Regions from separate parts of the Embleya sp. NPDC059237 genome, predicted to be linked through region 3. Evidence: riboswitches for the same ligand, from Rfam matches in the RefSeq annotation. Region 3 holds a riboswitch; each other region holds the start of a gene.

Region 1 (5,027 bases), on a different contig from region 3:
TCCGGCACTCGAACCCCCGCGCCTGAACCCCCGGCACCCGAACCTCGGCGCCGGAGTCGTCCTACGCCCCGGGACTGCCATCCACCCGCCCCGCGCGTCCCCCTGCCCCCGCCGCCGCCCGCCCCGCGCCCGCGCGGCCCGCACACGCGAACGGCGGGCGCCCCCCGAAGGGGACGCCCGCCGTTCGGCGCGGGAGTGCGGTGGATCAGACGTTCACGCCGTGGCTGCGCAGCCACGTCATCGGGTTGACCGCGGAGCCGTAGTTCGGCGTGGTGCGGACCTCGAAGTGCAGGTGCGGGCCGGTGACGTTGCCGGTCGCGCCGGAGAGCGCGATCTTCTGGCCGGTCTGCACCTTCATCCCGGCCTTGACCGAGATCGAGGACAGGTGCGCGTACTGGGTGTACTTGCCGTCCGCGTGGCGGATCACGACCTCGTTGCCGTACGCGCCGCCCCAGCCGGCCGAGACGACCGTGCCGGAGGTGACCGCGCGCACCGTGGTGCCGGTCGAGACGGCGAAGTCCTGGCCGGTGTGGTGGCCGCTGGACCAGCGCGACCCGCCCGAGCCGAAGCTCGCGGTCAAGGTGGCGCCGGAGACCGGGGCGACATACGAACCGGAGGCCTGCTCGGAGCCCTTGGCCGGGGAGTCGGCCTTGGTGCTCTCGGTCTTGACCGTGGTCTTCGGCGCGGCGGCCGGCTTGACCTCGGTCTTGGCCTCGGCCTTGGGCGTCTCCGCCTTCGGCGCCTCGGCCTTGGGCTCGTCCTTGGTTTCGGTCTTGGTCTCGGCGGCCGGCGCGGCCTTGCCGTCGACCTTCAGCTGCTGGCCCGGGAAGATCAGGTCCGGGTTCTCGCCGACCACGCTCTTGTTGGCCTCGTACAGCTTCGGCCAACCGCCGGGCACGTTCCGGGCGTTCGCGATCTGCGACAGCGTGTCGCCGGCGACCACGACGTAGGAGTCGCCGGCCGCGTCCGTCTTGGCGGTCGTCTCGGCCTTGGGCGCCTCGGTCTTGGGAGTCTCGTCCTTGGGCGCCTCGGTCTTCGGCGCCTCGCTCTTGACCTCGATCTTCGGCTTGGCAGTCTCGGTCTTCGGCGCCGGCTTGGCGCTCTCCGTCTTCGGGGCCGTCTTCGGCGCGGTCTTGCCACCCGCCGAGCCCGTGTCGAGGTCCGGAGCGGCACCGCCGCGGGTCAGGCCCGCCTTGACGGAGCAGACCGGCCAGGCGCCGGGGCCCTGGCTCTTGAGCACCTTCTCGGCGATCGCGATCTGCTGGCTCTTGGTCGCCTGGTCGGCGCGGGCGGCGTACTGCGAGCCGCCGAACTCGTTCCAGGTGCTCTGGGTGAACTGGAGGCCGCCGTAGAAGCCATTACCGGTGTTGATCTTCCAGTTGCCCGTGCTCTCGCACTGGGCGACCTTGTCCCAGGTGCTCACGGACGCGGCCTGAGCCGTGCCCGCCCCGATGATCGGCATGGCGACGCCGACACCGGCGACGCCGGCCGCGGCGATCAGACGCGTGGTCCTGCTGGTGCTGCGACGGCGATGACGCCCGGTTCCGGACAGCATGGCTGGATCCTCTCCCACGCCTACGAGGTGAGCTGTCGGATTCGGGCCGGAGATCGATAGCCCGGCCACGTCCCGAAGAACGTGGCTTCACCCCAAGCCGTTCACGGCCGCCGACCGTCTCGATCGGTGCCGTGTGCGGCGGTTCACCTGTGGTTCCCCCGCTCCTGTCGTGTGGTGCTCGTCAGCCTCCCGAACGGCCGGCGACAGGATTCGGCGTACCGGCGATCGGGGTCCGTGTGGGATACGGACGGATCGAACGCTAAGCAGGCCCCGCCGAAGATCACAAGTCTGTGTCGGATAGAAGCCGATTATCCGTTTTGCGGTTGAGCGCAATGTAGATGATCCCTTACGGAAAGGACCGTAGTTGGCGTTCCGTGGTGGATTCGGCCGGATCGGGTGACAGAGAACCTTGATCGAGCCTCATATGGATCACCCGAAAATGATCACCGAAGTCCCGTTCGTCACAGGCGCATCGCGCGTCTCGGGCCCGGAATCGCGCCATTACCCATCGGCGCACCCGTCTGCACTCGGAGCCGGAGTGATTCGGCCCACAGGACAAAAGCCCCAAGTCCGATTCATCCCGGCGCACTTCACCCCACGCACTCCCCGCGACGCCGACTCGCCGGCCGGCGTCGCATCGAGGCGTTCGGAGCACACGAAAGCACTCGGGGTGATTCGGGAGCACAGGACGCGCGGCACACGTTCGGCCGGCCCGGCGTTCACCACGTGGCGCGTCCCGCGCCCGTCACCCGCGCCGCGCCCGCCACCCGGTCCACGCGCTCTCCACCATGTCGGAGACGTCCAGGCGAGCCTTCCAGCCCAGTTCGGCCGCGATCCGCTCGGCGCTCGCGACCACCCGGGCCGGGTCGCCGGCGCGCCGGGGCAGCGTCTGGGGCGCGAACTCGCGCAAACCGGTGACCTCGCGGATGAGTTCGACCATCTCGCGGACCGAGGTGCCCCGACCGCGGCCGACGTTGAGCACCAGGCGGGTGTCCGGGTCGGCGGCGAGCCGGCGGGCGGCGGCCACGTGCGCCTCGGCCAGGTCCACCACGTGGATGAAGTCGCGCACACAGGTGCCGTCGGGGGTGTCGTAGTCGTCCCCGTAGATCACCGGTGCGCGGCCGGCCGTCAACTTCTCCAGCACCATCGGCACGAGGTTGGACACACCCGCGTCCGCGAGCTCCGGCGCGCCGGCGCCCGCGACGTTGAAGTAGCGCAGGCAGGCGTAGGAGATCCCGTGCGCCCGCGCGGTGGCCGCGATCAGCCACTCGCCGACCAGCTTGCTCTCGCCGTACGGGTTGATCGGCAGACACGGGGTGTCCTCGTCGACCAGGTCCACGTCGGGCATGCCGTACACGGCGGCGCTGGAGGAGAACACGATCCGGGGCACCTCGGCCGCGACCATCGCCGCGAGCAGCGTGCGCAGACCCTCCACGTTCTCCTCGTAGTAGTAGAGGGGACGCGCGACCGACTCGGGCACCCGCTTCTTGCCCGCGATGTGCACCACGCCGTCGAAGATGTGCGCGCCGAACAGCTCGTCGAGCAGCGCCCGGTCCAGCACGGAGCCGATCACCACCGGGATCGTGTCCGGCACCAGCTCGCGGACCCCGGAGGAGAGGTCGTCGACCACGACGACCTCGTCCCCGGCCGCGACGAGCCCGCGTACGACATGCGTTCCGATGTATCCGGCACCGCCGGTGACAAGCCACTTCATGTCGAGACCCTAACCGGATGGACCGCTTCGGGGGCGTTTCGCCCGTGCCTCACCGCCGCCGGGACGGGCCGAGGGCCCCCGACGGGACATGTCGTGTCCCGCCGAGGGCCCTCGGTGTGTCGCGGTGTTGCCGTGGTGTCGTGCGGTCAGCGCTTGGTGTGCCGCTCGACGTCCGAACCGGCCTGCGGACCGGTGCCGCTCGCCGGGCCGTTCACGGCCGGGCTGCCGGGCTTGTCCGCCGGCGCGGCGCGCAGCGCCTTGCCCGCGGGCGGCTCGACGCCGTTGTACATCGGTACGTAGGTGTACTGACCGGGGAGCCCGATCTGGTTGCCGGCCTGGTCCACGATCGGCGCGTTGAGCGCCGACTCGCCGCCGACCAGGACCACGGAGGAGAGCGAGGCGCCGTTGTCGTAGAGGTACCAGGAGCTGGCCGGAGCCAGGCTGTCCTCGTCGGTGAGCAGGATGGGGCCGAGCCCGGCCATCATCGCGCCGCCGGTGAGGGCGTCCTGCCAGGTCATGGTGGTGGCCAGACCCACGGTGCGCGGGGCGGCGAACCAGAACCGGCCGAGCTTGGCCGCGGTGTCGGCCGCGGTGTTCCCGGCGACCGCGTAGTACTCCGCGCCGTCCGGCCAGGACGGCAGGTTCGCCGACAGCAGCGCGCGGTCGGCCGGCCCGCCGACGGTGATCACGTTCGTGGTGGCGGGGTTGATCGCGTTCAGGTAGGACTCGGTCACGGCGGGCATGTTGTCGCCCGCGCTGTAGACGACCACGCTGTCCTTGGTGCCGCCGGCCGCGGCACCCGCCGAGAGGCCGTCGTAGTAGTCCTCACCGGTGACCACGAACACGTTCTTCGGGGCCGGGTTGGTCTCGCGGGCGATCGCGATCCCGGTGTCGTACATGGTGGCACCGGCAAGCCGCTTGGGCGTGAAGCCCCACTGCCGCAGATCGTCCTCGTAGTTGGTGCTCAGCGCGTTGATCCCGCCGAGGATGTAGACGTTGGAGCCGGGACGCAGGGTGCGCGTCAGCTCCTCGTACAGACTGCCCGGTCCGCCCCAACTGCCGAGCAGCAGCGGACCGTTCTTGGCGCCCGCGAGGGCAGCGCCGGACAGGCCGTCGTAGAAGTAGTCCGTCCGGCTGATGACCGCCGAGTCGGCCTGCCGCAGCCCCGAGGAGGTGTCGCCGACCGAGGCCCACTTGAACTTCGAGTTGGCGATCGCGGTGTCGTGGGCGGTGTCGCCCCAGACCCGATAGACGCCCTCCTTGCGCAGGGGCTGCCACGAGGCCTGCCAGAAGTTCGCGGCGACCCGCTTCGCGTTGTCGCCGTTCTTGTCCATCACCCAGGTGTCGCTGCCCTTGCCGTAGGCGATCCTGGTACCCGACGGGGAGAAGCTGGGCAGCGAGACGGAGGCGTCGGTGTCGGCGCTGAGCTGCTTGGGCTGACCACCGGTCGTGTCGACGCTGTACAACCGGCCCGTGTTGGCCACGACGCGGACGAAGACGACCGTCTTGCCGTCGGGTGAGATGTCGGGAGCGCCCGCGTCGTCGGCGATCTTGGCGGTCGCGCCGTTCGTCGCGTTGTACGACCAGACCGAGGTGTCCGTGCCGCACCCGCGCTGGAAGACGTACATCCACTGCGAGTTCGCCGACACGTAGCGGTCGCAGGAGGCTTGCCCCTCGAACGCCGGCACCGGGGTGCCGTTGCCGTCCGAGAGCACCCGATACGCCTTGGGCGCGGAGCCGTTGAGGGACGCGGTGAAG
Region 2 (5,027 bases), on a different contig from region 3:
GGCGGATGGGATTGCCGCAGGTGGTCAGCGTGGGCGCGCTGGACATGGTCAACTTCGGCCCCCGCGACACCGTTCCGCCGCGTTTCGAGGACCGGCTGTTGTACGTGCACAACCCGACCGTGACACTGATGCGCACCACACCGGCCGAAAACGCCGAACTGGGACGGCGGATCGCGGCCAAACTGATCGACGCGACCGGGCCCACCGCGCTGTACCTGCCGCTGCGCGGAGTCTCCGCGATCGACGTCGAGGGCGGACCCTTCTACGATTCCGACGCCGATACGGCGTTGTTCGACGCGCTGCGCGCCGGCCTCGACGGGACCGCCGTCGAGGTGCGCGAGGTCGCGACGGACATCAACGATCCGGCGTTCGCCAAGGCGGCGGCGGATCGATTGCACGAATTGATCACGAAGGGACACGTGGACTGAGATGAACGGACGCGAGGCGCGGGGCCGACTGCGCACGACGGTCGAGCAGGGCGGCGTCGTGATCGGCGCAGGCGCGGGCACCGGATTGTCCGCCAAGTGCGCCGAGGCCGGGGGTGTGGACCTGATCATCATCTACAACTCGGGCCGCTATCGCATGGCCGGCCGGGGTTCGTTGGCGGGACTGCTGCCGTACGGCGACGCCAACGCGATCGTGGTGGAGATGGCGGGCGAGGTGCTGCCGGTGGTGCGCAGTACCCCGGTCCTCGCGGGGGTGTGCGGCACCGATCCGTTCCGGATCATGCCGCACTTCCTGGACCGACTCGCGGCCATGGGCTTCGCGGGAGTGCAGAACTTCCCGACGGTCGGCCTGTTCGACGGTGTCTTCCGGCAGAACCTGGAGGAGACCGGGATGGGCTACGACCTGGAGGTGGAGATGATCCGGCTGGCGGCGGAGCGCGGCCTGCTCACGGCGCCGTACGTCTTCGATCCCGAGCAGGCCCGCGCGATGGCGGCGGCCGGCGCCGACGTGCTGGTCCCGCACCTGGGGCTGACCACCAAGGGCAGCATCGGCGCGACCACCGCGGTCACCCTCGACCAGGCGGTGGAGCGGGTGCAGGAGATGCGCGACGCGGCGGCGGAGGTCAACCCCGACGTGCTGGTGCTGTGCCACGGCGGGCCGATCGCCGAACCCGAGGACGCGGCGTACGTCTTGGCCCACACCACCGGCGTGGTCGGCTTCTTCGGCGCCTCCAGCATGGAGCGCCTGCCGACCGAGGTGGCCATCACCGAGCAGGCGCGGGCGTTCAAGAGCATCACCCCGAGTGGGGGCACCGCCACGGCGGGCGACACTCCGGCACATCCGTAACCAACGCGCCCGGCAGCAGATGCGTGGCGCACGCGCACGTCCGTCCGTCCGACAACCACGAGCGTGAGGACCCGGCATGTACAAGTTGACCGTGCTCTACGGCCACCCTGAAGACCCGGCGGCGTTCGACTCCTATTACTGGGACAAGCACGTCCCGCTGGCCCGCACCATGCCGGGACTGACCGGCTGGACCATCGGCAAGTGCGAACCGGATCCGTCCGGTGCGAAGCCGCCCTATTACCTGGTGGTCGCGCTGTACGCGCCCTCGCGCGCGGAACTCGAGGCGGTGCTGGATTCGCCCGAGGGGCGGGCCACGGTGGCCGATGTGCCCAATTTCGCGACCGGCGGCGCGACGTTCCTCTGGGACGAGGAGCGGGTAGTGGTTCCGGTAGAGCTGCCCGCGACGGAATAGCCCGTCGCTGAAGCACGCGTGACCACGCGGCCGCGCACCGTGTACGCCGGAGCCGTGACCTGCAAAGACGGCGACAAATCGGGCAAATAGGTGTTATTCCTCCCTATGGGGGACGTCACAAACCATCCGAAATGTTTGCCAACCCGGCGAACCGGTGCGTAGCTTCGTGGTTGTTCGCACAAGCGGACTCCCCGGGCGGTACGCCGAATCCTGCCGCCGTCCGAGGGAAGCAGTCGATATCGACTGGCGGCAGGAGCGGGGGAACCAAGTGAGCCGACATCGGCACTGCCGATGCCTGGGGTGAAGCCATGCCTGTGACAGGCGAGGCCGGGCCAATCGTCCGAACCCGACAGCTAACTTCGTAGGCGCCCGACGAGGTAATCAATGACCTTCCGTGCCATCACCGCTCCGGTTCGTTCGCTCTCTCGTGGCCGTCGCGCCGGCATCGCCGTCGCCGCCGGTGCGGGTCTCGTCCTTCCCCTCGTGGGCATGGCGGGCAGCGCGAACGCCGCGACTTCGTCCACCTGGGACGCGGTCGCCCAGTGCGAGAGCACCGGAAACTGGAGCATCAACACGGGCAACGGCTTCTCCGGCGGTCTGCAGTTCACCCCGAGCACCTGGAACGCGTTCGGCGGCAGCCAGTACGCGGCCAGCGCGGCGCAGGCCTCCAAGGCGCAGCAGATCGCCGTCGCCGAGCGGGTCCTGGCGAGCCAGGGCCCCGGCGCCTGGCCGGTCTGCTCCGTGAAGGCCGGTCTGGGCAAGGGCGGCGACGCCAACGCCACGGCCGAGTCCTCGACCACCGGCAAGACCAAGTCCGCGGTCGAGCCGAAGGCCGCGCCGACGTCCGAGGCCAAGCCCGCGACCGGCAATGCGCCGAAGCTCAACGTGCAGCCCAAGCAGGATGTTGCCAAGCAGGACGCGCCGAAGTCGGCCGCGACCGAGCGGGCGTCGGGCTCCGGCACCTACACCGTCAAGTCCGGTGACACGCTGTCCGCGATCGCGGCCAAGTTCGGTGTCAAGGGCGGCTACAAGGCCCTGCACACGGCCAACGCCGGCGTCCTCGGCGACAACCCGAACGTGATCGCCGTGGGCACCAAGCTCGCCGTCTGATCCATACCCTCACCACGTGGGCCCCGCCGAGACATTCGGCGGGGCCCACGCGCGTTCGACCAGGCCCGGCCGGGCCGTTGCACGCGCCCATCCCGATCCGGACATGCGCGAGATGGCGTTGGCGGTGAGCACCGGACGCGAGTAGGCCGAACGGCCCGGTCAGCTCTGCTCGGTGCGCAAAAGCCGCAGGAACGCCTTGATGCCGGAGATGACTTCCTGGTTGTCCGTCAACTGGCTGATGGTGTCCTCGAAGCGGCGGCCGAGGGCGTCCACCTTGCGGTCCGCCTCCTGGAAGCGCTTGGTGGTGTCGGCCGCCCCGAAGACCGTCGTCTCCTTGAGCTGCTCGATGCTCTCCAGCAACTCCTTGGTGCGGGTCTCCAGGGCCTCGACCTTGGCCTTGAGCGCCGTGACGTCCTGGCTGACCGCGAGCACGTCGTCGCGGGGGTGGGTCACCTCGCGCAGCATGGTGCGCAGCCGCTGGGACAGGTGCTCCGCATACGCCTGACCGGGTCGAAACAGGGTGCTGAGCAGGTAGAACCCGGCGAACCAGTAGCCCACCACGCCACCGGAGATCCAGGTGATCAGCGCGATCACGGCGGCGGAGAGCACGTGTGCGCCGATCGCGCCGTAGAGCAGTCGGCGGGCGATCCGCCGGGCCTCGACGTCACGCCCCTCCGGTACGGCCAGGCCCCGCTCCCGGCTGATCGCGATCTCCGTGATCACCCGCTGGGCCCGGAAGTACAGGTTCCACGGCGCGGTGAGCACCAGGATCAGCCAGAACAGACACACCGCCCCCGCCCCGAGCGAGAGCAGATCCGCCAGTGACGTGTCCTCGACGAAGTACAGCACGATGCCCAACGCCGTCGTGCCGACGAACAGCAGAACCGCAAGCAGCCTGGTCGCACCCACCCGAATCGCACTCCCACCCCACCCGGTGCCCGGCCCACCCGAGCACGCTGCTCGGACTGTAGAGCACGGAGATCACCGTGATCGGGTTCAGCCGTCGGCAACCGATCCGTCGGGGTCGGGGATCCACGAACCGTGGATCCCGGCCGGCACCCGGCGCGGCAATTCGACGGCCGCGATCGGCTGCGCGGTGATCCTGCGCGCGTCCAGTACCAGCAACTCCGAGGCATTCCGGGCCAGATCACTGATCACGGTGAGCAGGTAGCCGTCGTCCTCGGCGGTGCCGCCCTCGGCCGGCACGAACACCGCCTCGCCGGGCATACGGTCGCGCCCCTGCCCGGCGATCCACCGCTCCCCGCTCACCCGGTCGTACTTGACGATCGCGTACTCGCGCAGCCCCGCCCCGGGAAAGGCCGACGCGTAGCCGAATCGGTGCGGCCGGCCCACCGCGCGGGCGTCGATCGTGGGGAACTCGACGACCAGCGAGTCCAGTGCCTGCTCGCCCGCGACGCCCGAGGCCGGGTCCAGGATCCATCGGTGCGAGATCGCGCCGACCACGGGTGATTCGGGGTAGCCGGGCGCACCCACCCACCACCGCCAACTCGTCTCCCACGCGGCCCGATCGAACCTCGGTGCCTCCAGCACGATCCGACCGCGCGCGTCCTCGTACGCGTTGGCCACATGCAGCACCATCCCCGGAGACACCTCGAACCAGGTCGGCACGGCCGGGCCGGTGCGCGGCATCACGCCGATCCGGGGCGCGTAGGACTCGCTCCAGCGGTAGGGCACACCGGAGGACTCGGCCGGGTTGAACACCACCGGCAGGTCGAGCCAGACCACATGGCGTCGCGTCAGCCCGAAGTCGTGCATCAGCGAGGGTCCCGCGCCGCAGATCACCTCGCTGCGGATGATCCGCCCTCGGGGCGACGCGACGTGGTACGTCAGATACGGCGGGGTCGGCGAGTAGCCGAAGAAGTGCAGTTCGCCGGTGCCCGGATCGGTTTTGGGATGCGCGGTCATCGCGGTGGTCAGCCCGCCGGCGAAGTCGTACGGGCCGACCGTGTCCAACTCGCGGGTCACCTCGAACGGGAGGTTGGCCTCCTGGAGCGCGAGCAGCCGACCGGCGTGTTCGACGATGTGCGTGCCGGCGATGCTCGCGGTCAGGTCGACGCTGCCGTCCGCGCGCACATACGGCGCGCCGTTCCACGCGGGGGTGCGCACCCACCGGTTGCGGTACCACTCGGCCCGGCCGGCCCGCAGCCGGATGCCGTGCAGCATGCCGCTGCCCCGGAACCAGTGCGACGGC
Region 3 (5,027 bases):
GGGCGCGCCGAACGAGACGGCGCCGCGCGAGCAGTTCGTGCAGACGGTGGCCCGCGAGGTGCGCCGGGCCGGGCTGTTGCGCCAGGTCACCATCCAAAGCTTCGACTGGGGCTCGCTGATGAGGATGCGTCAGGTCGAACCCCGGCTGCCGCTGGTTGCGTTGACCAACTACGACTTCCTCCAGGTCGGCAAGCCCGGCGCCTCGCCCTGGCTGGGCGGCCTGGACATCGACGACTTCGGCGGCGACCCGCTGCGGGCGATCAAGTCGTTCGGCGCGACGTCGTTCTCGCCGGTGCACGGCTTTCCGCAGGACGGCAAGGTGGGCGACCCGAACTACCGTCCCTACGTGACCCGGGCGATGGTCGAGGAGGCACACCGACTGGGCATCAAGGTGGTGCCGTGGACCATCGACGACCCGGCGACCATGGCGAAGTTGATGGACGACGGCGTGGACGGGCTGATCACCGATTACCCCGACCGGTTGCGGGAGCTGATGGCGGCGCGAGGGCTGCCGCTGCCGAAGCGCTATCTCGCGCGGGGCTGACGCGGGGGAAGCGCTGCCGGGTGCGCGGTGGGCGTGGCGGATGGTGCTCGCTCGGGCGGGCGGTGCCCGCTCCGGCGGACAGTGCGCACTCGGCCGGACCCGCCCGCGCGGTGGGCATGGAACAGGGCCGGGCCCGTCGACGCGTGGTCGACGGGCCCGGCCCTGGAACTTCCCGGTTGTGCTCGGATCAGAGGTTGACGCCGTGCGCGCGCAGGTAGGTGACGGGGTTGATGCCGCTGCCGTAGTTCGGGGTGGTGCGGATCTCGAAGTGCAGGTGCGGACCGGTCACGTTGCCGGTCGCGCCCGAGAGGCCGATCTGCTGGCCGGTGCTCACCGTCTGGCCGGCGCGGACGCCGATGCTGGACAGGTGGGCGTACTGCGAGTACTTGCCGTCCGCGTGCTTGATGACGACCTCGTTGCCGTAGGCGCCACCGTTGCCGGCGCTGACCACGGTGCCCGAGGTGATGGCCTTGACGGAGGTGCCGGTGCCGACCACGAAGTCCTGGCCGGTGTGGCTGCCGCTGGACCACATGGAGCCACCGGTGCCGAACGCGGTGCCCAGGGCACCGTTCACCGGGGCGACGTAGCCCGAGGAGTTGACGGCGGTGCTGCCGGCCTTGGCCGAGGAGTCCTTGGCCACGACGGGGGCCTTCTCCTTGGTCACGGGCTTCGGGGCGACCTTGACCGACACGGAGGGCTGGGCCTCGGTCTTGGTCTCGACCTTGGCCTCGGCCTTCGGCGCGACCTCGGTCTTCGTGGCGGCCGCGGCCTTGCCGGAGAGCGAGAGCTTCTGGCCGACCAGGATCAGGTTCGGGTTGCCGCCGATGACGGACTTGTTGTCGGCGTACAGCTTGTGCCAGCCGCCCTCGACGTCCTTGGCCGCGGCGATCTTGGACAGGGTGTCGCCCTTGACCACGGAGTAGGTGGTGGTCGTGGCCTTGGTTTCGGCGGCCGGGACGACCTCGATCTTCGGGGCCTTCGGGGCCGGCGCGGACTCGACCGGCTTCTCGGCGACCTTGGGGGCGACCTTGACGGTGGCCTTGGTCGAGCCCGACTTGGCGTTGGGGGAGACGGCCGGAGCGGCGCCGCCACGGGTCAGGCCCGCGGGGCCCGAGGTGTTCGGCCACGCGCCGGGGCCCTGTACGGCGAGGACCTTCTCCGCGATGGCGATCTGCTGGTCCTTGGTGGCCAGGTCCGCACGCGGGGCGTACTGCTGACCGCCGAACTCGTTCCAGGTGCTCTGCGTGAACTGCAGGCCACCGTAGAAACCGTTGCCGGTGTTGATGTGCCAGTTGCCCGAGCTCTCGCCCATGGCGACCTTGTCCCAGACGGAGACCGGGGCGGCGGTGGCGGAGGTGGCGAAGCCGGTGATCAGCGGGGCGGCGACGATGGCGCCGGCCATGCCGAGGGTGAGCGCGAGGCGCGCGTTCTTGGGCTTGCGGGCAGGGGTGATGAACGACTGCACGAAGATTTTCCTTCTCCCACGCCTACGAAGTGAGCTGTCGGATTCGGGCTGGAGAGTCTCGCCCGGCCGGCGTCGACTCCTCGGGTATCGAGGAGGCGGGCACGGCTTCACCCCAAGCCGTCGTTATCGGATGTCCGCGACATGCGGACGCCCGGGACGGCATTCCACTTGGTTCCCCCGCTCCTGCCTTTCGGGTTTCGTACCGTGGCCTCTCCGGCGGCAGGATTCGGCGAACCGGGAGACACATTCCGCCGAACACCGGACCGGTGCGGCGAAGCACCAAGCTACGCATACACCCGACTCGGATCCAAACATCACGTTTCGCCGAAACCGAAGATTCGGGTCGGAAGGGTGGAATTACGGGACCGAAAGTCCCGAAGCGTCCACGCATTGTGTCCGGGACCTTCAGCGGGGAGTGAGGTCGGAATTGCGGGGAGTGAGAATCGTGAAAATTCGGTTCACGGTGCGTGCGAGTTCCTGACAATCGGTGCGCGGGATGTGACGTGCGCCACGGGATTTGTCGGAAACGACGGTCTCGGGATGGTGGAAAACGGGTCGAAACGGCGCCCGACCTGCCCATTTGTGGGATGCGGCGAGGGTGAAGGTGCGCGTGTGGCGGTGTCGGCGCCGGCCGGGTGGCGCCGTTCGAACCGGGTGGCGTGGCGGCGACTCTCTGTCCGATCCGCCATGAATTGGGTGATTTGCTCGTATACGAACTGCGGATGTTCGTGTCGGGCGGCGCCCGCCGGGCTCCTCACCCACTGAGCGTCGGCCGACGACCGATTCGGGCAGCGGCTGTCCCGCACCGGCGGCCCGATCCGCAGGCGCGGGTGCGGTCAGGGGTACGACCACGAACCGGGCCGGCCGGATGACGAAGCCGCGGCGTCGGTGGGGCCCGGGACCGTGCCGGTCCGGGCAGGAAGTGAACACGAGGGACGCGGCCATCTCACGCGGTCCCCGGCGATGTTCCGACGACTGGGAATGCGAGCCGGCGCGGACCGCGTGCAGGGCCTCGTCGAGGCCGCGGCGAAGGCGGGGAGCGACGCGTCGGTCCGAGAACCGCGCCTCACGGGCTGACGAGCCCCTGGAGCACCTGGAACGCGACGGCGACGACCAGCGCGTTGTAGAAGTAGGCGATGACGGTGTGAACGAGCACGATCCGCTGCATTCGCACACCGGGTCGGGTTCGGCGTATGCGGCTCCCCCCGTGTGGAGCCGCATACGCCGAACCCGGCCCGAGACGCCGGTGTCGGGTCCGTCGTGGTCAGGGCGTCCGGGCGCCGCCGTGGGGTGTGGTGAGGAATTCGGCGAGGTGTACCGCGCGTACGCGCGACTTGCGGCGCCGCAGGCCGGTGCGGAGTTGGCGCAGGCAGCCCGGGTTGACCGCGACCACGACGTCGGCGCCACTGGCCTCGATCGCGTCCAGCTTGCGGTCAAGGATGCGGCGGGATTCGATCGGGCGCAGGAGGGAGTAGGTGCCGGCCGCGCCGCAGCAGTCGCCGGCGCCCGGGGTTTCCACGAAGTCGGCCACTGCGGAAAGGACTTCGCGCGGTTCGCGCCAGACGCCGAGGCCGTTGCGCAGGTGGCAGGAGTCCTGGAGGGTGACCCTGACCCGGCGGCCGGCCACCCGGCGTTCGGGGAGGGCCGAGACGTCGACCACCTCGGACAATTCGGCGACCCGGTCGCGGCCGATGACGTCGGCCAGGTGCGCGGCGCATCCGCCGGAGGTGGTGACGATCCGGCCGGGGAGTCGTTCGCCGAGGCGGCGGGCGAGGGCACGGCCCTTGGTCGATTCGCCGTTGTGCGCGTGCAGCGCTCCGCAGCAGCCCTGGTCGTCGGGCACCTTCAGGCCGGGCAGGAGGGTGCGGGCCGCGCGGGAGACCTTCGGGAACATGGCGCGTTCGAAGCAGCCGAGCATGAGGGAGGCACCGGTGCCGGCGGGTGGCGTGGGTTGTGCGGGCTGTGCGGGCCGAGTGGGTGGTTTCGGGCTCCGGGGTGTGGCCGGACGGGTTGCCCTGTCGGGGCTGCTGCGCCCGGCCGGCAGGACGAAGCGGCCCCAGCCCATCGCGCGGACCACCGGCGGCAGGCTCACCACGATCGTCAACAGCCGGGCCAGTGGCGGTCGGTGTTTGCCCCGCCACTGGTGCTCGCGCCACTGTTCCAACAAGGAGCCGTACGGGACGCCCGCCGGGCAGACCGGTTCGCAGGCGCGGCAGCCCAGACACGCGGAGGACTGTTCCAGCAGGCTCGGGTCGTCGGCGTCCAGGCGGCCGGTCTCCAGCGCGCGCATCAGGTTGATCCGGCCGCGCGGCGACGAAGCCTCGTCGCCGGTGGCGGCGTAGGTCGGACACGCGGGCAGGCAGAAGCCGCAGGAGATGCAGCGGGAGAGTTCCTCGGGGTCGAACACACCGGTCATGAGCCGAGCTTTCCGGGATTGAGGATGCGGGCGGGATCGAAGGCGGTCTTGATCCGGCTGAGCAATTGCAGCTGTTCGTCGCCGAGTTGGGCGCGCAGGTGCGGCAACTTGGCGGCGCCTACCCCGTGTTCGCCGGTGATCGTGCCGCCGAGTTCGATCGCGGTGCGGAAGATGTCGTCGAAGGCGGCGTGCGCGCGCTCGATCGATTCGGTGTCGTTCGGGTCGGCCACCACGCAGGTGGGGTGGAGGTTGCCGTCGCCGGCGTGGCCGAAGGTGGCGATGGTGACGGTGTGCCCGGCCGCGATGGCGTCGATCCGGTCGACCATCTCGGCGATCCTGGGGCGCGGCACGGTGGCGTCCTCGAGGATGGTCAGCGCGCCGAGTCGGGACAGCGCGGGCAGCGAACATCGGCGAGCGGTCAGCAGTGCCTCGGCGCCGGCCACGTCCTCGGCCAGGGTCCATTCCGTGGCGCCGGCCGCGTCGCACAACTCGGCCATGCGGTTCAGGTCGCGGCGGACCGCGTCGGACGTACCGTCGTCGCCGAACAGGAGCAGCGCCCCGGCGTCCCGACGCAGGCCGAGGTCGGCGAAGTCCTCGACCGC
Region 4 (5,027 bases), on a different contig from region 3:
CCACCGGCAGAGTACCGGTATCGGATCGAACATGCTGCGAGTATCCCCGGACACGCCGTGACCTGCGGGGATGTGGACTCGTACGGGCGGGAGCATGGGGCGCCGCGAAACGGTCGGAGTGTGCAAAATGGACGCACATGGCTGCCGTTCACCCTCCCGTCGGGCCCTCGGCGATGGCCATACCGTTACCGTCCGTGGTCGGTCCGGTCGGTCCGGTCGGTCCGGTCGGTCCCGTCGGTCCCGTCGGTCCCGTCGATCGGCCGGCGGACTCGCCGCCGTTCGACGACACGATCCGGGTCCCTACGCGTCGAGTAGGGCGCGCATTGTTTCGGCTGCCCGGGCGGCTGCGTCGGCACAACAATTGTTGAACAACACGTGTATCCGGTCGACGGTTTGGGCCAGCATGCGCACTCGGGGCACCCACTCGGCCAGTTCCGCGCTCGTATATGTGTGGCGGAACCGTTCTTCCTTCGACCCACTCCCCCAGGCCCGGTTGCGGCCGTGGAAGCGAACCACCGCCAGTTCGGGCGTGGTGGCCACGGCAACCGGGGGGATGGACGTGGGCAGCGACTGCACCGTGTCGACCGCCACCGCGGCGACTTCGAGGCGTTCGAGGAGAGCCGTCGTCGCGGCGCGATGTTCGTCCTGCCACCAGAGCGGATGCCGGAACTCGACGGCGAGCGGCCACCCTTGCGCCCGCTCGACGCAGTCGTGGAGGAAACGTGTGGCAGCCGGACCGGGCGCCAAGGACGGCGGGAACTGAAAGAGCAATGTGCCGAGACGTCCTGCCTCGCGCAACGGCAGCAGCGCCCCGCTGAACCGTTGCCAGACCTCGTCCGACAGACGATCGTCGACAGCGCCCGGGCGCACCCGTGGCGGCAGCAGCGACCGCAACTCCGCCAGCAACGAACCCGGCCTGGTGGGATGCCCGGTGAGCAGCGAGAACGCCTTGACGTCGAAGGTGAATCCGGCAGGCGTACGTTCCACCCACAGCAGGCTGTTGCGGGTGCTGGGCAACGCGTAGTAGGTCGCGTCCACCTCGACCACCGGGAACTGCCGGGCGTAGTGCCGAAGTCGGTGTTCCGCGTCCCGGCATTCGGCCGGATACCAACCACTGGAGACCAAGGCGGAGTCGGTCCACGAGCACGTGCCCACCGATATACGATCCATGGCCCACACGCCTACCCCGGTTCCCGGAACCTTCCGCACGGCACGGCAAGGCAAGGCAAGGCAACCCGAGATACCGCGTGCCCCGAGGCACCGGCAGCGCCGACAACGACGATCGGTCCGGGAGGGGTGCTCGCCCCCTCCCGGACCGATCGTCGGTGTAGCGCGGTCGGGTGGGTCTAGCCCGGTCGGACGGCCGCGTAGAACGGCATCGAGTCCAAGGGGGCCTCGGTCACGTTCTTGCCGGGGCGGGGGGCGTGGATGATCTTGCCGTTGCCGATGTACATGCCCACGTGCGAGTTGTCCGAGAAGTAGAACACCAGGTCGCCCGGCTTGAGCGCGTCCTTGGAGATCCGCGGGCCGTCGTTGACCTGGGTCCACGTGGTGCGGCTGAGCGAGACGTTGGCGGCTCGCCACGAGGCCTGGGTCAGGCCCGAGCAGTCGTACGAGTCGGGGCCCACGCCTCGCGGCGCGTACGGCTTGCCGATCTGGGCCCGCGCGAACGCGATCGCGGCCGCCGCCCGGCCGGACACGGGGACGTCCTTGCCCGTCGTCGGCGGCGGGTCCGTCTTGTCGCGCGAGCTGCGGTCGGTCTCGGTGCGCGAACCCGCGTCGTTCTTGTGCTCGTTCGAGTCGAGGACTTCCTTCTGCTGCTGCGCGGTGAGCGTGTTCAGCAGGCGCTGTGCCTCGGTGAGCTTGTTCTGGATCTCGCCCTTGTGCCGGTTCAGCTCGGTGCGCAGCTTCTCCAGTTCCGCGAGCTGCGAGGAGGCCTCGGTGCGGTCCTGCTGGAGAACTCGGGCCTGCGCCGCGATCTGCTTCAGCTTCGCGGCCTGCTGGCCGTCGAGCTGGGACAACATCTGCGACTTCTGCAGGTATCCCTCGGGGTCGCCGCTGAGCGCGAGCGAGAGCGAGGGCGGCAGACCACCGCTGCGGTACTGATTGGCCGCCAGGACACCGATCTGGTCGCGCAGCGTGTTGAGCGCGGCCTGTTCCTCGGTGATCCGGGCCTGGGTCTGGTTCGCGGTGCCCTGCTGCTTGGTGATCTGCTCGTCGACGCCGTTGGCGGCTTCGGTGGCCTTGATCGCCTCGCTGTGCAGCTGGTTGACGCGGTCCTTGGTCTGCTGGAACGACTGCGCGGGGTCCGCGCTCGCGGTGCCGGCGAAGGTCATCACACCGGTCATCGTCGCGGCGGCCGTGACCACGGTCGCGGCGGTACGCACGGCGGTGCGGGGCTTGGGCTTGCGGTGCTGCCCGGATCGACGCTGGGACGCCACTGGCGGCGGTCTCCTTCCTCGGCCGCCTACCGGGTTAGCTGACGGGTTCGGGCGGAAGAAGGCGCCCTACGGTGCCGGAGCACCGATTCACCCCAGGGACTGTGAAGGGTCCCCGGTTCCGGCTTCGTGTCGCGGCGACCGCGGTTGCCCACCGTCACCGAAACCCGTCACCGAATTCGGCGGAGGCGAACGTGTCGACCGGGTGGCCGACGTGGAGCCGCTCGCCTATCGCAGAACGATAGTCACAGGCGTGTCACGACCCTCACTCCGGGTCTCTGCATTGCCAAAACTTTACCAAGAGTTCCGTTTCACCCGTCGTCGTATCACAGGAAAAGCACTCGGAATCCCGAAAGTCGATCTTGGGCCGATTTGGCAACGATTGATGGCAAGGATCTGCCGTCCGACCTCCGCAAACGTCGCCGCACCCGCGAAATGGGCCGCCTACGGGGCTACCACGCGCCAGGCTCCGCTGTTTCGCCCGGCTTGCCTGTCCTTTTCGAACCGGGCATTCGCGAGGCCCGGCCGATCCGAGGCGAATACGCGACATCGAGCGACATCGAACAGGTGTGGGCAGACCCCGAACCCGGATTCGAAAATCGACCCCCGGTCCGGCGCCGCGCCCACTACCCCGACACCGACCGCCCCGCCGCCGCCACCGCCAGATCGCCTTCCGCTCCCACTCGCGCGTCGTACTCCGCCCGCGCCTCGGCGATGCGTTCCTGATGTTCCTCGGTCCAGGTGACCAGCGAGCGGATCGTGGTGTGCAGCGTGGTCCCCATCGGGGTGAGCGCGTAGTCCACCCGAGGCGGCACGACCGGATACACCGTGCGGCGCACCAGGCCGTCGCGTTCGAGCTGGCGCAGCGTCACGGTGAGCATGCGCTGGCTGATCCCGTCGATCTCCCGCCGCAACTCGGTGAAGCGCAACGTACGGCTCTCCAGGATCGCGATCACCAGAAGCGACCACTTGTCGGCGACCCGGTCGAGGATCTGCCGGACCTCGCACCCCTCGCGCACGTCCCACTGAAGGGCGTCGTAGTCCTCCTGGTTACTCGGGCAGGGGGTCGGTTCCTTCGAAGTGCCTTCTTCCATGGAAGTCGATGCTGCCGAAGGATGGGGTCGGTTACAAGAGGGAACCGGGTTCGTCCGAAGAACCGACCCCCGGTGCCCCGATCCCACCGCAATCCCACCCACCCGCGTCCCGAGGGGCTGTCGCATGTCCACATCCACGTCCGCACCCGGCAGCGCCACCGAATCCGCCCCCGAATCCGCCGCCGGCGACACCCCCGCCGGCCGCATGAGCCCCCGCGCCTGGGGCATGCTGCTCGTCCTCTGCGGCGCGATCTTCCTCGAGGGCATCGACATCGCGATGCTCAACGTCGCGCTGCCCACCATCCGCGAGGACCTTGGCATGTCCACCGGTGGCGTGAGCTGGGTGATGAGCGCGTACGTGCTCGCCTACGCCGGCTTCATGCTCCTCGGTGGCCGCACCGCCGATCTGCTCGGCCGGCGGCGGATGTTCCTCTTGTGGCTGAGCGTCTTCCTGGTCTTCTCCGGCCTGGGCGGATTCGCCACCGAGGGCTGGATGCTGATCGTGGCCCGCTTCGTGACCGGCGCCTCGGCTGCCTTCATGACCCCTGCCGGGCTGTCCATCATCACCACCGGCTTCCCGGAGGGGCCGCAGCGCAACCGGGCACTGCTCTTCTACGCGGGCACCGCCGCGGGCGGCTTCTCGCTCGGCCTGGTGATCGGCGGACTGCTGACGGCGATCGACTGGCGGCTGGTGTTCTTCGTACCGGTCGCGCTCGCCGCGGTGATCCTGACGGCGGCGTCGGCGCTGATCCCCCGGGACGAGCGGCCCGAGGCCGGCGGGGGCTTCGACCTCGTCGGGGCGATCAGCGTGACCGGTTCGATGTTGCTGCTGGTCTACGGCGTGGTCCGGCTCGAACACCCCGCCGACGGCCCGGGCTGGACGATCGTGGTCTTCGCGGGCGGGCTCGCCCTTCTGCTCGCCTTCGTGGCCGTCGAACGACGCGCGGCGAATCCGCTGGTACGCCTCGGCATCCTGCGCTCGGGCGCGCTGGTCCGGGCGAACCTGGGCGCGATGTTGTTCGCGGGCTCGTTCTTCGGCTTCCAGTTCATCGCGGTCTTCTACCTCCAGGAGATCCGCGGCTGGTCGACCCTGGAGACCAGTTTCGCGCTGCTCGCGGTCGGGGCGGACGCGGTACTCGCGCCGACGCTGACACCGAGGCTGGTGGAGCGCTTCGGGAACCTGCGGGTGATCCTCGGCGGGATGGTGGCCGCCGCCGCGGCGTACGCGCTGTTCCTGTCGATCGACGGCGACACCTCCTACGTGGCGATGTTCCCGACGATGCTGCTGCTCGGTCTGGCCTTCGCGCTGGCGTACGGCCCGCTCACCATCGCCGCGACCGACGGTATCGACGAGGACGAACAGGGCCTGGCCGGCGGACTCCTGTACACCGCCTTCCAGTTCGGCGCGGCGCTGGGCCTGTCGACGGTCACCGCGGTACTGGCCGGTGCGGGCGGCTCCGAGCTGGACGGCTTCCGGACGGCGCTCATCGTGCCG

The links. A riboswitch is a leader RNA that binds a small molecule or an ion and turns the genes downstream of it on or off. The one in region 3 is predicted to bind cyclic di-AMP.
Region 1: another riboswitch for cyclic di-AMP. It lies ahead of ACFXKZ_RS39855 (transglycosylase family protein); the one in region 3 lies ahead of ACFXKZ_RS27325 (transglycosylase family protein).
Region 2: another riboswitch for cyclic di-AMP. It lies ahead of ACFXKZ_RS09730 (transglycosylase family protein); the one in region 3 lies ahead of ACFXKZ_RS27325 (transglycosylase family protein).
Region 4: another riboswitch for cyclic di-AMP. It lies ahead of ACFXKZ_RS26575 (NlpC/P60 family protein); the one in region 3 lies ahead of ACFXKZ_RS27325 (transglycosylase family protein).

Annotation. Positions count from the first base shown of each region.
Region 1 is NZ_JBHZAE010000018.1:31,775-36,801, forward strand. Features, by position in the region: gene ACFXKZ_RS39855 (transglycosylase family protein) at 206-1,555, opposite strand; cyclic di-AMP (ydaO/yuaA leader) riboswitch at 1,560-1,781, opposite strand; gene galE (UDP-glucose 4-epimerase GalE) at 2,301-3,269, opposite strand; gene ACFXKZ_RS39865 (cell wall-binding repeat-containing protein) at 3,416-5,027, opposite strand, start outside.
Region 2 is NZ_JBHZAE010000002.1:673,017-678,043, reverse strand. Features, by position in the region: gene ACFXKZ_RS09745 (Tm-1-like ATP-binding domain-containing protein) at 1-428, shown strand, start outside; gene ACFXKZ_RS09740 (phosphoenolpyruvate hydrolase family protein) at 430-1,293, shown strand; gene ACFXKZ_RS09735 (EthD family reductase) at 1,370-1,705, shown strand; cyclic di-AMP (ydaO/yuaA leader) riboswitch at 1,902-2,089, shown strand; gene ACFXKZ_RS09730 (transglycosylase family protein) at 2,090-2,815, shown strand; gene ACFXKZ_RS09725 (hypothetical protein) at 2,975-3,724, opposite strand; gene ACFXKZ_RS09720 (carotenoid oxygenase family protein) at 3,812-5,027, opposite strand, start outside.
Region 3 is NZ_JBHZAE010000009.1:143,174-148,200, forward strand. Features, by position in the region: gene ACFXKZ_RS27320 (glycerophosphodiester phosphodiesterase family protein) at 1-544, shown strand, start outside; gene ACFXKZ_RS27325 (transglycosylase family protein) at 732-1,946, opposite strand; cyclic di-AMP (ydaO/yuaA leader) riboswitch at 2,014-2,251, opposite strand; gene ACFXKZ_RS27330 ((Fe-S)-binding protein) at 3,274-4,425, opposite strand; gene ACFXKZ_RS27335 (FAD-binding oxidoreductase) at 4,422-5,027, opposite strand, start outside.
Region 4 is NZ_JBHZAE010000008.1:388,467-393,493, forward strand. Features, by position in the region: gene ACFXKZ_RS26570 (DUF72 domain-containing protein) at 301-1,170, opposite strand; gene ACFXKZ_RS26575 (NlpC/P60 family protein) at 1,347-2,441, opposite strand; cyclic di-AMP (ydaO/yuaA leader) riboswitch at 2,450-2,588, opposite strand; gene ACFXKZ_RS26580 (winged helix-turn-helix transcriptional regulator) at 3,065-3,532, opposite strand; gene ACFXKZ_RS26585 (MFS transporter) at 3,738-5,027, shown strand, end outside.